4 regions of the Streptomyces sp. NPDC031100 genome follow, and region 2 is predicted to be linked to each of the others. Evidence: riboswitches for the same ligand, from Rfam matches in the RefSeq annotation. Region 2 holds a riboswitch; each other region holds the start of a gene.
What was found. A riboswitch is a leader RNA that binds a small molecule or an ion and turns the genes downstream of it on or off. The one in region 2 is predicted to bind cyclic di-AMP.

Region 1: linked by a shared signal. The riboswitch ahead of ACZ5DS_RS35900 (transglycosylase SLT domain-containing protein) and the one ahead of ACZ5DS_RS26530 (M23 family metallopeptidase) in region 2 are both predicted to bind cyclic di-AMP.
Region 3: linked by a shared signal. The riboswitch ahead of ACZ5DS_RS32545 (C40 family peptidase) and the one ahead of ACZ5DS_RS26530 (M23 family metallopeptidase) in region 2 are both predicted to bind cyclic di-AMP.
Region 4: linked by a shared signal. The riboswitch ahead of ACZ5DS_RS41515 (transglycosylase family protein) and the one ahead of ACZ5DS_RS26530 (M23 family metallopeptidase) in region 2 are both predicted to bind cyclic di-AMP.

The regions. Positions count from the first base shown of each region.
Region 1 covers NZ_JBVIGN010000016.1:140,238-143,435, forward strand. Annotated here, with positions in the region: gene ACZ5DS_RS35890 (carboxymuconolactone decarboxylase family protein) at 1-266, shown strand, start outside; gene ACZ5DS_RS35895 (HAD family hydrolase) at 331-1,143, shown strand; gene ACZ5DS_RS35900 (transglycosylase SLT domain-containing protein) at 1,178-1,657, opposite strand; cyclic di-AMP (ydaO/yuaA leader) riboswitch at 1,661-1,844, opposite strand; gene ACZ5DS_RS35905 (polyprenyl synthetase family protein) at 2,385-3,198, shown strand, end outside.
Region 2 covers NZ_JBVIGN010000010.1:21,585-24,782, forward strand. Annotated here, with positions in the region: gene ACZ5DS_RS26525 (aldo/keto reductase) at 1-196, opposite strand, end outside; gene ACZ5DS_RS26530 (M23 family metallopeptidase) at 288-1,325, opposite strand; cyclic di-AMP (ydaO/yuaA leader) riboswitch at 1,335-1,501, opposite strand; tRNA gene ACZ5DS_RS26535 (tRNA-Met) at 1,846-1,919, opposite strand; gene ACZ5DS_RS26540 (dihydrofolate reductase family protein) at 1,985-3,118, opposite strand; gene ACZ5DS_RS26545 (MarR family winged helix-turn-helix transcriptional regulator) at 3,184-3,198, shown strand, end outside.
Region 3 covers NZ_JBVIGN010000013.1:195,925-199,122, reverse strand. Annotated here, with positions in the region: gene ACZ5DS_RS32555 (ATP-dependent Clp protease proteolytic subunit) at 1-366, shown strand, start outside; gene ACZ5DS_RS32550 (hypothetical protein) at 374-682, shown strand; cyclic di-AMP (ydaO/yuaA leader) riboswitch at 1,023-1,246, shown strand; gene ACZ5DS_RS32545 (C40 family peptidase) at 1,250-1,723, shown strand; gene ACZ5DS_RS32540 (LysE family translocator) at 1,788-2,405, opposite strand; partial or broken gene ACZ5DS_RS32535 (LysR family transcriptional regulator) at 2,489-3,198, shown strand, end outside.
Region 4 covers NZ_JBVIGN010000025.1:15,360-18,557, reverse strand. Annotated here, with positions in the region: gene eno (phosphopyruvate hydratase) at 1-918, opposite strand, end outside; gene ACZ5DS_RS41515 (transglycosylase family protein) at 1,286-1,966, opposite strand; cyclic di-AMP (ydaO/yuaA leader) riboswitch at 1,971-2,139, opposite strand; gene ACZ5DS_RS41510 (transglycosylase family protein) at 2,322-3,198, opposite strand, start outside.

The sequences.
Region 1 (3,198 bases), on a different contig from region 2:
GCGAGGAGCGGATCGCCACGGTCGCCGCCTGGCGCGAGGCGCCCTTCTTCACCGAGGCCGAGCGCGTGGCGCTGCGGCTGACCGAGCGCGTCACCCGGCTCGCGGACCGCTCCGAGGAGTCGGTGCCGGACGAGCTGTGGGACGAGGTGGCCGACCACTTCGACGACAAGCAGCTCTCCGCGCTGATCCTCACGATCTCGCTCACCAACCTGTTCAACCGCATCAACACCACCATCAAGGAGCCCGCGGGCACCACTTGGGGCTGAGGAGCACACAAGTCCGGGAAGATCAGGGCGAGTCGGCGGGGCGCGCGGTCCGTATTCTCTGATCATGGCCGCACCCCCCGCATATGCACTGATCGCCACCGACCTGGACGGGACGCTGCTGCGCGGCGACGACACCGTCTCCGACCGGTCGCTCGCCGCGCTCGAGCGGGTGGCGAGCGCCGGCGCACGGCACCTGGTGGTGACGGGCCGCCCGGCTCCCCGGGTGCGGCCCCTCCTGGACGGCCTCGGGTGTACGGGGCTCGCGGTGTGCGGGCAGGGCGCGCAGGTCTACGACGCCGGCGCCGACCGCCTGCTGTGGTCGGTGCGGCTGGACCGGGAACTGGCCGAGACCGCGCTCGGCAAGATCGAGGCCGAGGTGGGGCAGGTCTACGCGGCCGTGGACCAGGACGGCGTGGACGGGCTCACGCTGATCGAACCGGGATATCTGATGCCGCACCCCACCCTGCCCGCCGTGCGGGTCGGCCGGCGCGACGACCTGTGGTGCGCGCCCATCAGCAAGGTACTGCTGCGCCACCACACGCTGTCCGACGACGAGTTGGCGGCGATCGCCCGCTCGGCCGTGGGCTCGCTGGCGACGGTCACGATGTCCGGTCCGGGGACCGTGGAGCTCCAGCCGTGCGGCGTCACCAAGGCGACGGGGCTGGCGCTGGCGGCCGAGTACCTGGGGATCCCGGCCGAACGGGCCCTCGCCTTCGGGGACATGCCCAACGACATCCCCATGTTCGACTGGGCCGGACGCGGTGTGGCGATGGCCGGCGCCCACCCCGAACTCAAGGCCGTGGCCGATGAGATCACCCTGTCGAACGAGGACGACGGCATCGCCGTCGTCCTCGAAAGACTGTTCCCGACCGACTGACCGGGATATCAGTAGGGCCTGCCGTGGGCGCCGGTCAGTAGGCGCCGAAGACGTTGTCGATCGACCCGTAGCGCGCGGCCGCGTAGTTGCAGGCGGCCGTGATGTTCGCGACCGGGTCGTAGATGTCGAAGGACGTTCCGGCCACGTGGTAGGCGTTGAACGTCGGGTCGATGACCTGGAGGAGGCCCTTGGACGGGATGCCCTTGGCCGCGTTGGAGTCCCAGAGGTTGATGGCCTGCGGGTTGCCCGACGACTCGCGGATGATGTTGCGGTAGATGCCGTTGTACGACCCCGGGATCTTCTTCTCGGCCATGATCGCGAGCGACTCGCGGATCCAGCCGTCGAGGTTGTTCGGGTATCCGGCGAGCGTGGTGGACGGCGTGGTGGCCGTCGGGGTGGCCGCGGAGGCGCTCGTGGCGCCGACGAGCGGAAGGGCGAGTACGGCGGCGCCGGTGCCGATGACGGCGAGCTTGCGGACGAGGCGGGTGCGGCGGGGCTGAGCGGCAGCAGGCATGGGGACGTTCCTCTCCGTCGCCTGCGAGGTGAGCTGTCGGGTTCGGGCGGGGAGGTGCCCGGCCGTGCCTCCGGAAGGAGGCACGGCTTCACCCCTAGCCGTTCCGGTGCGACGCGTGCCGTCCGGTCCGGCGACTTACCTGGGTCCCCCGCTCCTGCCGTACGAATGAGTTCGTCGATGGGTTGGGTCAGGCGCGGCAGGATTCGGCGTTCGCCTGACTGGCCCGGAAGCTATGCGAGAGCACATGTCCGGAACAAGTATCTGATGCACATAAAGAGCCCGTTGACCTTGATCTGCGCCGAATGGGGTGCTTGATCCTTTGCGGTTGCCAACACTCAACTGGCCGATGCGGCAAGGGGAGACGGGTGGTGGCGCGATTGGCCGGATGCAGGGTGCGCGTGACCCAATTCACGAAATGTCAAAGCGTATCAAATCAGACATGAGGGATTAGGTGGATTCAGGGGGTTTTGCTGCTCGTGGCGCAAAAGGAGTACTCGACTCGCCCACCCAGTTCGCGACAAAACGGACGAGACCCTGTTAATGAATAGATGTCCGTCCTTATCAGATGATCAAAAACATACCGGCCGCGATCCGATACCGCCCGGGCTGGACCGGTGGGCGCTATCGGTGATCGAAACAGGACCGGATACGCTGACTTGAGTGATGGCAGCGACCTATCGACAAACCGTGTAATCGCCAACAGACACCAGCAGACAGGAGACCCCTCGTGACCGTCGTCGGGCCGTTCGGGCTGAGCGTGCGGGACCAGGCTCTGGAAGCCGATGTCCAGGCCGGATTGGCGGCTGTCGAGGAAGGCTTGCTCGAAGCCACCAAGAGCGAGGTCCCGTTCATCACGGAGGCCGCGCAGCACCTCGTACGGGCCGGCGGGAAGCGGTTCCGTCCGCTGCTCGTGATGCTCGCGGCGCAGTTCGGCGACCCGTACGCGCCGGGCGTCGTGCCGTCGGCCGTCGTCGTGGAGCTGACCCATCTGGCCACGTTGTACCACGACGACGTCATGGACGAGGCGTCCGTGCGGCGCGGCGTGGACAGCGCCAACACCCGCTGGGGCAACTCGGTCGCGGTCCTCACCGGCGACTTCCTCTTCGCCCGCGCCTCCCAGATCCTCGCCGACCTCGGCCCCGAGGCGGTCCGGGTGCAGGCCCTCGCGTTCGAGCGGCTGGTCACCGGGCAGATCCTGGAGACCGCGGGTCCCTCGGACGGCCGCGATCCGGTCGAGCACTACCTGGACGTGCTCGGCGGCAAGACGGGCTCCCTGGTGGCCGTCTCCTGCCGGTTCGGCGCGATGATGTCCGGCGCCGACGAGACGGTCGTCGACGTGCTCACCCAGTACGGCGAGCGGCTCGGGGTCGCCTTCCAGCTCGCGGACGACGTGCTGGACATCGCCTCCGACTCGCACGAGTCCGGCAAGACCCCGGGGACCGACCTGCGCGAGGGCATCCCGACGCTGCCCGTGCTCCGGCTGCGCGAGCGGGCCGCCCGCCTCGGCCTGGCGGAGGACCTCGCGCTGTGCGAGCTGCTGG
Region 2 (3,198 bases):
ACTCACCGCCCTTGTGGCCTTCGATCCACGCCGTGTAGGAGTCCGCGGTGTCGACGAAGTTGCCGCCGGCGGCCGTGTAGGCGTCGAGGACGGCGAAGGAGGTCTTCTCGTCCGCGGTCCAGCCGAAGACGTTGCCGCCGAGGGCGAGCGGGAAGACCTCGAGGTCGGAGGTGCCGAGTGTGCGCAGCGAAGTCATGCCTTATGTCAACAGCCGAAGCGGTCGATCCGATTCCGCCTCGCCGCGCACAGGCTCCGACTCGCCGCGCACAGACCGGACAAACGTTCCGTCAGGGGTTGAGGCCCTTGCCGCGCAGCCAGGCCATCGGGTCGATGCCGCTGGACTGGCCGCCGGGGTGGACCTCCAGGTGGAGGTGCGGCCCGGTGACGTTGCCGGTGGCGCCGACGCGGCCGATGACGTCGCCGGTGCTGACCTTCTGGCCGACGGAGACGCTGATCGAGGACTGGTGGCAGAACCACAGCTCGGTGCCGTCGTCGAGGGTGAGGATCGTGCGGTAGCCGTAGGAGCCGGCCCAGCCCGCCTCGGTGATCGTGCCGCTGTGGATGGCCTTGATGAGCGTGCCGGTGGGGGCCGCGAAGTCGAGGCCGGTGTGGTAGCCGGAGGACCACATCGAGCCGGCCTGGCCGAAGGTCGAGGTGATCGTGTACGAGGAGGTCGGCAGCGTGTACTGCTTGGCCAGCGCGGCCAGCCGCTCCTCCTCGGCCTTCTTCCTGGCCGCGGCCTCCGCCTCCTTCTTGGCGGCGGCGGCCTTGGCTGCGGCTTCCTTCTGCGCCTTGGCGGCCGCGTCGGCGGCCTGCTTCTCGGCGGCGGCTGCCGCTGCCGCTGCGGCCTTGCTGTCGGCCTTGCTCTGCTGCTGCTCGGCCTGGGCCATGATCCGGTTGCGCAGGGCCTCGCCCGCGTCGGAGCTGTCCTCGTCGCTGTCGGCGGAGGTCGTACCGACGTCGCTCAGCGAGGCCGCGGTGGCCTTGGGCGCGTCGGAGGACGAGGAGGAGTCGTCGAAGAGGGAGCCGACGGAGGGCAGGTCGGGCATGGAGATGGACACCGGCGGCTTGCCGGTGTTGGCGCTGGCCATGCCGCCCGCGCCGACGGCGGCGATGACACCGACTCCGAGGACGGTGGAGCTGCGGGCGAGGCCGCCGCGCTGCTTGGCGACGCGGTGCCGACCGCGGACCGGCCGTATGGACTCCTCGGTGGGGTTCCACTCCTCCCAGGTGCCCTCGTCGGTGCGCTGGGCGCCGAAGTAACCGAAGGTCTCGGTCTCGGTCGGCATGAACGGGGCTTCGGGGGCAGGCCGGTTGGACGCCACGCGGGCGTACTCCTTTCCTTCCTCCGCCTACCGGGTTAGCTGACGGGTTCGGAGCAGGAAGGTCTCCTACGCGCGTATACCGGCCGTGGACTCAGGCAGTTCACGACGGCATCCGCGCGATTCACCCCAAGGTGGTGGTTCCCCGGTTCCCTTGCGGGATTCGGCGCGTGCGCACGGAGCCGCCTCTTGTGACGGCTGGGACGACCGCGCTGCGTTATCGAACGTTAATAGACCCGCGTGTCAGATTCCAAGCCGTTCAGCTTGATCATTAACTATTTCCGGGCGGGACGTACGGGTTACGACCGGTGTAAATCGGGCGAGTTGGTCGACGCTCAGGAGTCTCCGCGTTTTTGATGGTGACTCAGCTGTTATGCGGAGGGGTGCCGTCCGATCACCATCGGTGACATCGGTCAGGGCTGACCGACTGTGGCATACGCCACTCGCCGTCTCGCCGAGGGGGCGCGGCAGGAAAACACTCAGGGCCGGGATCCATGACTGGATCCCGGCCCTGAGCCTTCAGTAGCGGGGACAGGATTTGAACCTGCGACCTCTGGGTTATGAGCCCAGCGAGCTACCGAGCTGCTCCACCCCGCGTCGTTGTGTCTCAAGAGTACCCCATGGCCAGACCACAAAGCACACGGGATTCCGTGAGGTGCTGCTCAGGGCAGCAGGTGGGCGTTCGGCTCCTTCGCCAGGGCCTCGTACTCGGGCAGCACCACGGCCGCCACGCCCGCGCTCTGCAGCACCCCGGTCCCGTCGGCCGCCGTCACGAACGTGTCCGGCTCGCGCCAGGCCGTGACCACGCGTCGTACGCCCGCCCGCAGGATCAGCTCGGCGCAGGGGGCGGGGCGGGAGGCGCGCCGGGAGCAGGGCTCCAGGCTGCTGTAGACGGTGGCGCCGGGCAGGCGCGGATCGGCGGGGTCGATCTTCGCGAGGGCCGCCTCCTCCGCGTGCACGACGGGGTCGTCGCCCTCGCGCGAGTGGCCGCGGGCCAGCTCCGTGCCGTCGGCGGCGACCACCACCGCGCCGACGCTGAAGGCCGTCCGCGAGGGCGGGCACAGGGCGGCCAGGTCGCAGGCGGTGCGCAGCCAGTGGCGGTCGGCGGCGACGGGCTCCGGGCCGGTGCCGGGTGCGGTGGGCTCGTAGCGCATGAGGACGACGTCCTCGATCCGGCGGGTCTCGACGAGGCGCAGCCGGCCGCCCTGGTACGGCCCCGGGCCGAACAGGCGCGGGGCCGCCGGGTCGCCGACGAACAGCGGGGCGAGGACCAGCTGGAGTTCGTCGGCGAGGCCCTGCTGGAGGAGCTGGGTGTGGACCGTGCCGCCGCCCTCGACCATCAGGCGCCGCACCCCGCGCACGTCGTGCAGGTGCTCCAGCAGGGCGCGCCAGTCGAGGTCGGGGCCGAGGGAGACCACGTCGGCGGTCCGGCCGAGGACACGGGAGGCCTGCTCGGCGCCCTTGTCGGTCGTGTACACGAGCTTCTCGCCGCCGGTGTGCCAGAAGTTGGCGGCCGGGTCGAGGTCACCGGTGGCGGTGACGGTGACCTTCAGCGGGTATGCGGTCCTGTGGTCGGCGACCCGGGCCGCGCGGCGCTCGGCCGAGTTCACCAGCAGGCGCGGGTTGTCGGCGCGGATGGTGCCGGCGCCGATCAGGATCGCGTCGACCGAGGCCCGTACCTCGTCGACCCGGTCGAAGTCGGCCGGGCTGGACAGCAGGAGCCGGTCGGGGCCGGTGTCGTCCAGGTACCCGTCGAGGGAGACGGCGGCGGACAGCAGGACGTACGGGTACGGCATCGGCGCGGTCTCCCCTGCGGCAGGCTGATCTTGGTTCAAGTTTGAAACAAACTTACACTGGTGGCATGACGACCCGCTGG
Region 3 (3,198 bases), on a different contig from region 2:
GTCAGTTGCGATGTGGAGACCTATTGCCTCGGCCAGGCGGCCTCGGCCGCCGCGGTACTGCTCGCGGCCGGGACGCCGGGCAGGCGGTTCATCCTGCCCGGCGCGCGTGTTGTGCTGCGGCAGCCCTCGCTGCCGGAGCCGGCGCAGGGGCAGCCGAGCGACCTCCTCATCCAGGCCGAGGAGTTGACCCGGATGCGCACGCTGATGGAGGAGATGCTCGTCCGGCACACCGGGCGCGACGCCGGGCAGGTCGCCCGGGACCTGGAGCGGGACCTGGTGCTGGACGCGCCGGGCGCACTGGCGTACGGCCTGGTGGACGGCGTCCTTCCGAGCCGTAGGGCTACCCCCGGCACGTACGCGGGGTGAGGAGTCGGTGCTGCCACCCGAGCTTCCTCCGCTGCCCGCACTGACCTGTGCCGAGGGCGAGTTGATCGACCGTTACCTGGAGGCGGTCGACCTGCTGGGCCGGATCAACCCGGCGCAGACCGGGGACACCTATCGTGGGCTGCGCGCGGCGCAGGCCCTGGTGCGCAAGGCGGCCGAACTGCGCGACGCGCTCGCCCTCATGCACCGACGGGGCGAATCGGAGCTGCACGGGGACACGCTGGCACGGGCGTTGAGGGTGCTCGACGGAGAGCGCCGCACTGCTCGCGTCGTGCTCCCGCCGGACTGCGTCGGCTGATCCGGACGCGCGTCCGGCCCGGCGGGGCCCGCATGTCGACGTGCCGTCCGAGCCGGACGGGAAACCGCACGAATGGCCTACCCCCGGCCGACGTATCTTCAGATTTCTTTCGAGGCCTCCCGACTTGCGCAGCACACGGGTTCCGGGCTCTCCGCAGACCTGCTCCACCGCAGGTCGGGGGCTACGTACGGGATCTGACGGCGACTCGAACAGAGCAGTGTCCACCCGAACGGGCGAGTGGTGAGTAACGCCACAAACTCCCGATTCCGTTGGGATTTTCCGACCGCTGTGAGTCAAGATCCGTGTCTGACGACAAGCCCCCGCCACAACGGCGGGGCGGTCCGGGCGGACGCCGAATCCTGCCGCCGCCCGGATGACCGGTCGACAGGAGTGGATCGGCAGGAGTGGAGGACCCAAGCAAGACGGGTCGCCGGGACGGACGTTCGTCGCAGACGGGCGGTCGTGCCGAGCAGCCCTTGGGGTGAAGCCGCGGCAACGCGGCCGGGCAACTTCGCCAGCCCGAATCCGACAGGTCATCCTTCACAGGCGGCTGACGAAGGGTTGCGCATGACTGCGCTCAATCGTGTCCCGTCGCTCATGGCCCGGGCCGGTACGGCCTCGGCTCTCACCCTTGCCGCCGTGGGCGGCTCGATCGCGGTCCCGGGCCTCGCCAACGAGGCCTCGGCCGCCACTCTGGCGACGAAAGCACTCCAGATCGCGGCCTCCAAGAAGGGCGCCCCGTACGCGTGGGGGGCCACCGGGCCGCGCAGGTTCGACTGCTCGGGGCTGACGCTCTACTCGTTCAAGAAGGCGGGCAAGAAGCTGCCGCGTACGGCCGCCCAGCAGTACAACAAGACGCACCACATCTCGGCCAGGAACCGCAAGGCCGGCGACCTGGTGTTCTTCCACTCGGGTTCCAGCGTCTACCACGTCGGCATCTACGCCGGTAAGGGCAAGATCTGGCACGCCCCGAAGACCGGGTCCGTGGTGCGGCTGGAGAAGATCTGGAGCAGGAGCGTCTGGTACGGCCGGGTCAGCTGACACCGGTTCAGAGCCTGTCTCTGAACCCCCGCCTGCGCCCCGACGGGGGTTCAGAGACAGGCTCTCAGGTCAGGAGCGGCTCCAGCAGCAGGGCCGCTCCGAGCGCCGTCAGCGCCACCCCGGTGCCCGTCTGCAGCATGCGGGCGGCCCGGGGCCGGCGCAGCCACCGGCCGAGCCGGTCCACCAGCAGGGCGACCACCTGGAACCACGCCAGCGCCAGCGCGCAGACGATCAGCGCGAGCAGCAGCGTCCTGGGCAGAGCGGAACCGCCGGACGGCACGAACTGGGGCAGCAGGCTGAGGAAGGTCAGCGAGGCCTTCGGGTTGAGGACGTTGGTGACGAAGCCCTGCCGGAGCGGGTGCCCGGCCGACGGCGCCGTCTCGTCGGTACCGGCGGCGGGCCGCCGCAGCGACCACAGGGTCCGCACACCGAGCTGCAGCACATAGGCGCCGCCCAGCAGTTGCAGCGCGCGGAAGAGCGCGGGTACGGCGACCAGCACGGCCGCGACCCCGGCCACCGCAAGTGTGGTGTGCACCAGCAGGCCGCCCGCGATACCCAGTCCGCAGACCGCGCCGGCCCGGCGGGAGACCAGGGCGTTGCGTACGACCACCGTGAAGTCGGCGCCCGGCATGGCGACGAGTCCGGCGGCGATCCCGGTGAAGGCGATGAGCTGTCCGTCCATGGGGCCAGCGTGCCTGCAGAGAGCCTTCAGCAGGTATTTCGAATCAGAAAGGCGAGCCTTAAGCAGTGCTTTAGGCTGGCACCATGTACGACCCCACCCGGCTGGCCGCGCTGGTCGCCGTAGCGGAGGCGGGCTCCATCACGCGGGCCGCCGACCAGCTCGGCTACACGCCGCCCGCCCTCTCCCAGCAGCTGGCGAAGCTGGAGCGGGAGGCGGGCACGACGCTGCTGGTACGGCATCACCGCGGGGCCCGGCTGACCGAGGCGGGCCAGGTGCTGGTGACGCGGGCCTGGGGGTACCTCCCACGCCTTTAAGGCAGTGGGGGAGGGTGCTGGACGAGCTGGAGCAGGCCCGGCACGAACTGGCGCGGCTGACCGGTCTGTCGGGCGGAGTGCTGCGGCTCGGCACCTTCCCGACCGCAGGCGTCCATCTGCTGCCGCCGGCGCTGAGCGCATTCCGCCGGGCGCATCCGGATGTCGAGCTGTCGGTCGCCGACTACGACCCGCCGGCCGGGGTCCTCGCGGTGGCGGCCGGTGAGGTGGACCTGGCGCTGACCCACGCCTATCACCCGGGCGAGGCCGCCCCGGTGCCGGCCTCGGTCGCGCTGGAGCCGGTCCTGGTGGAGGAACTGGTGCTGGTGACGGCCCCGGGGCACGCCCTGAGCAGTGCCTCGTCGCGGCTGCCGCTGGAGCAGCTGGCCGGGCAGCCGCTGATCAGCATGGCGCCGCATCATCCGGCGCGGCGGGAGGTGGAGGCGCTGCTCGCCGAGGCGGGCGCCACCGCTGCGCTCCTG
Region 4 (3,198 bases), on a different contig from region 2:
CTTGTCGCCGAGGCGGTCGGTGATGACCTTCCAGCCGGCCCAGTCGTCCTCGAACAGCGGGTCCTCGATGGAGACGAGCGGGTAGGCCGCGACGAGCTCCTCGTAGTACTCCGTCATCTCGGCGGCGGAGCGCTCCTTGCCCTCGAAGAGGTACTTGCCGTCCTTGTAGAACTCGGAGGCGGCCACGTCGAGCGCGAGGGCGATCTGCTGGCCGGGGGCGTAGCCGGCCTCCTTGATGGCCTCGAGGATGAGGTCGAGGGCCTCGCGGTTGGAGCCGAGGTTCGGGGCGAAGCCGCCCTCGTCGCCGAGGCCGGTGGACAGGCCCTTGCTCTTCAGGACCTTCTTCAGCGTGTGGTAGACCTCGGTGCCCCAGCGCAGGGCCTCGGAGAAGGACTCCGCGCCGATCGGGGCGATCATGAACTCCTGGATGTCCACGTTGGAGTCGGCGTGCGAGCCGCCGTTCAGGATGTTCATCATCGGCACCGGCAGCAGGTGCGCGTTCGGGCCGCCCAGGTAGCGGAAGAGCGGGAGGTCGGACGCCTCGGAGGCGGCGTGGGCGACGGCGAGCGAGACGCCGAGGATGGCGTTGGCGCCGAGGGAGCCCTTGTTGTCGGTGGCGTCCAGGTCGAACATGGCCTGGTCGATCAGGCGCTGCTCGGTGGCGTCGTAGCCGACCAGCTCCGGGCCGATCTGCTCGATGACGGCGAGGACGGCCTTCTCGACGCCCTTGCCCTGGTAGCGGTTCGGGTCACCGTCGCGCAGCTCGATGGCCTCGAAGGCGCCGGTGGAGGCGCCGGACGGGACGGCGGCACGACCCGTGCTGCCGTCGTCGAGGCCGACCTCGACCTCGACCGTGGGGTTGCCTCGGGAGTCCAGGATTTCCCGGGCTACGACGACGTCGATGGACGGCACGAGCATCTCCTTCGTGGATGTGACGCTGGTTGTGCGGGGCTGGTGTGCCTTGCGACTAGAGCCTAACCGTCCCGGGGGCGTCGGCCACCGACCGACCGTCCCGTGGACAGGGAGAGACAGGGAGACCGTACCCATTGTTCAGGCGCGGAACAAAGGGGCTCCCGGATGAGGCCCGGCCGAAGAGTGGGGAAACAGGACGGGAAGACAGAGGCGGGGGCACCGGAGCCGTGGACACGAACAACCCCGCCCCGGCGCGTACGGGGGAACACGCGCCGGGGCGGGGAGCCCGTGGGGACGGGGGGTGACCCTCACGAGGCCTTCAGTCTGGGGGCAGGCCTTGTGAGGGCGCTGTGGTTCTGGCGGGAGCCTGATGTCACTTCAGGTGCAGCTGCTGGCCCGGGTAGATGAGGTTCGCGTCCTCGACGATGTCCTTGTTCAGCTCGAAGAGCTTCTTCCAGCCACCCTTGACCTTGTGCTTCTCGGCGATGGTGCTGAGGGTGTCACCCTTGACGACCTTGTACTCGCCGTCGCCCTTCTTGACCTTCTTGCCGGTCGGGGTGGTGACGGTCTTGCTCGGGGCCGGGCGCTCGGCGGAGCGGGAGGCGGCCTGCTGGTCGGAGCGGGTGGTGGTGCTCGGCGCGGTCGTCTTCGACGAGGTGGAGGGGGCGGCGCCGTTGTACGGGGTGCTGGACAGGCCCGTGCCGCACACCGGCCAGGCGCCCTTGCCCTGGGCGGCGAGGACCTTTTCGGCGACGGCGATCTGCTGCGCCTTGGTGGCCTGGTTGGCCTGCGGGGCGTAGGCGGTGCCGCCGTACGCGGCCCAGGTGGAGGCGGAGAACTGCAGGCCGCCGTAGTAGCCGTTGCCGGTGTTGATGGACCAGTTGCCGCCGGCCTCGCACTGGGCGACCGCGTCCCACTCGGAGGCGGTGGCGGCGGAGGCGTTGCCGGCCGCCATCAGCGGGGCGGCGACGGCGGCGCCGGTGACACCGGCCAGCGCGATGACACGAGTGGCCTTGGACGGACGGCGGTGCTTGCCCTTGCCGGAGAACAGCATGGATCGATCCCCTCACCGACGCCTGCGAGGTGAGCTGTCGGGTTCGGGCCGGTTGAGTTGCCCGGCCGCGCCCCTTTCGGGACACGGCTTCACCCCAAGCCGGTTGCGGCATCAACTGCCGGTTCCGGCACCTACCTTGGGTCCCCCGCTCCTGCCTACGGCGCATGACGCGACGACTGTTCCCGGGCAACCGCTGGCAGGATTCGGCGTTGCGACTGCCGGGGCTCGTGGTGACGAGCGGCCTTGACCGTAGACACGCGATCGCCGGATTTTCAAAGACGATCAGGGCTTCTGAGACTCATCCCACACTTTCGCCAAAACGGACATTAGGCATGAAGTGGGGCGTCAACTCCCGCTACTCGCCACCCTCTTCGCCGCCGACTTTCAGGTCCTGACCGGCGTGAATGTGATTCGGGTCGGCGCCGACGGTCTTCTTGTTCTCGGCGTAGAGCGCGCGCCATCCGCCGTCGATGTCAAGGGAGTCGGCGATGGAGCAGAGGGTGTCGCCCTCGCGGACGGTGTAGGTGCTCGCGCCACGGGCGGCGTGACGGCCGGACGGAGTGGCACTCTGTCCGTTTGCAGTGCTTTCGTCCGCACTGCCACCGCGGTGACGTCCGCCACTGCTGAGCGCGCCGGTGTCGACCAGGCTCCAATAGCCGCCGGTCTGCCGCGAATTGTCCGACTCCTCCGTGGCGGGCTCCGTGACGGCGGCCTCGCTTCCCTGCTCCTTCCCGGAGCCGGGCGATGCGGAGGTGTCGGACTTGGGAGCGCCCTTGCCCTTGTCCTTGTCCTTGCTCTCGCCGGAGCCGGAGCCGGAGCCCTTGTCCTTGCTCTCGCTCGGGGACGGCTTGGCGGTCGTACCCGGGGAGGAGTCGGACGACGGCGACGAAGACGACGAATCCGGCAGGTCGGACGAGTCAGGCGTACCGGTAGAGCCGGACGAGCCCTGGGAACCGGAGGAGTCGGAGTCACCGGAGTCCGCCGAGCCCGAGCCCCCGACGCCCGTGTCGACGTCCACGGAGCCGGAGTTCGAGGACAGGCCGGAGAGCAGGGCGCAGGTGGCCCAGGGGGTGGTGCCCTGGTCGGCGAGGATCTTCTCGGCGACGGCGATCTGCTGCGAGCGGCTGGCCTGGTCGGCACTGGAGGCGTACTGCCCGCCGCCGTACTTGTCCCAGTCGTTCTGGGATATCTGGAGGCCGCCGTAGTACCCGTTGCCGGTGTCGGCGCTCCAG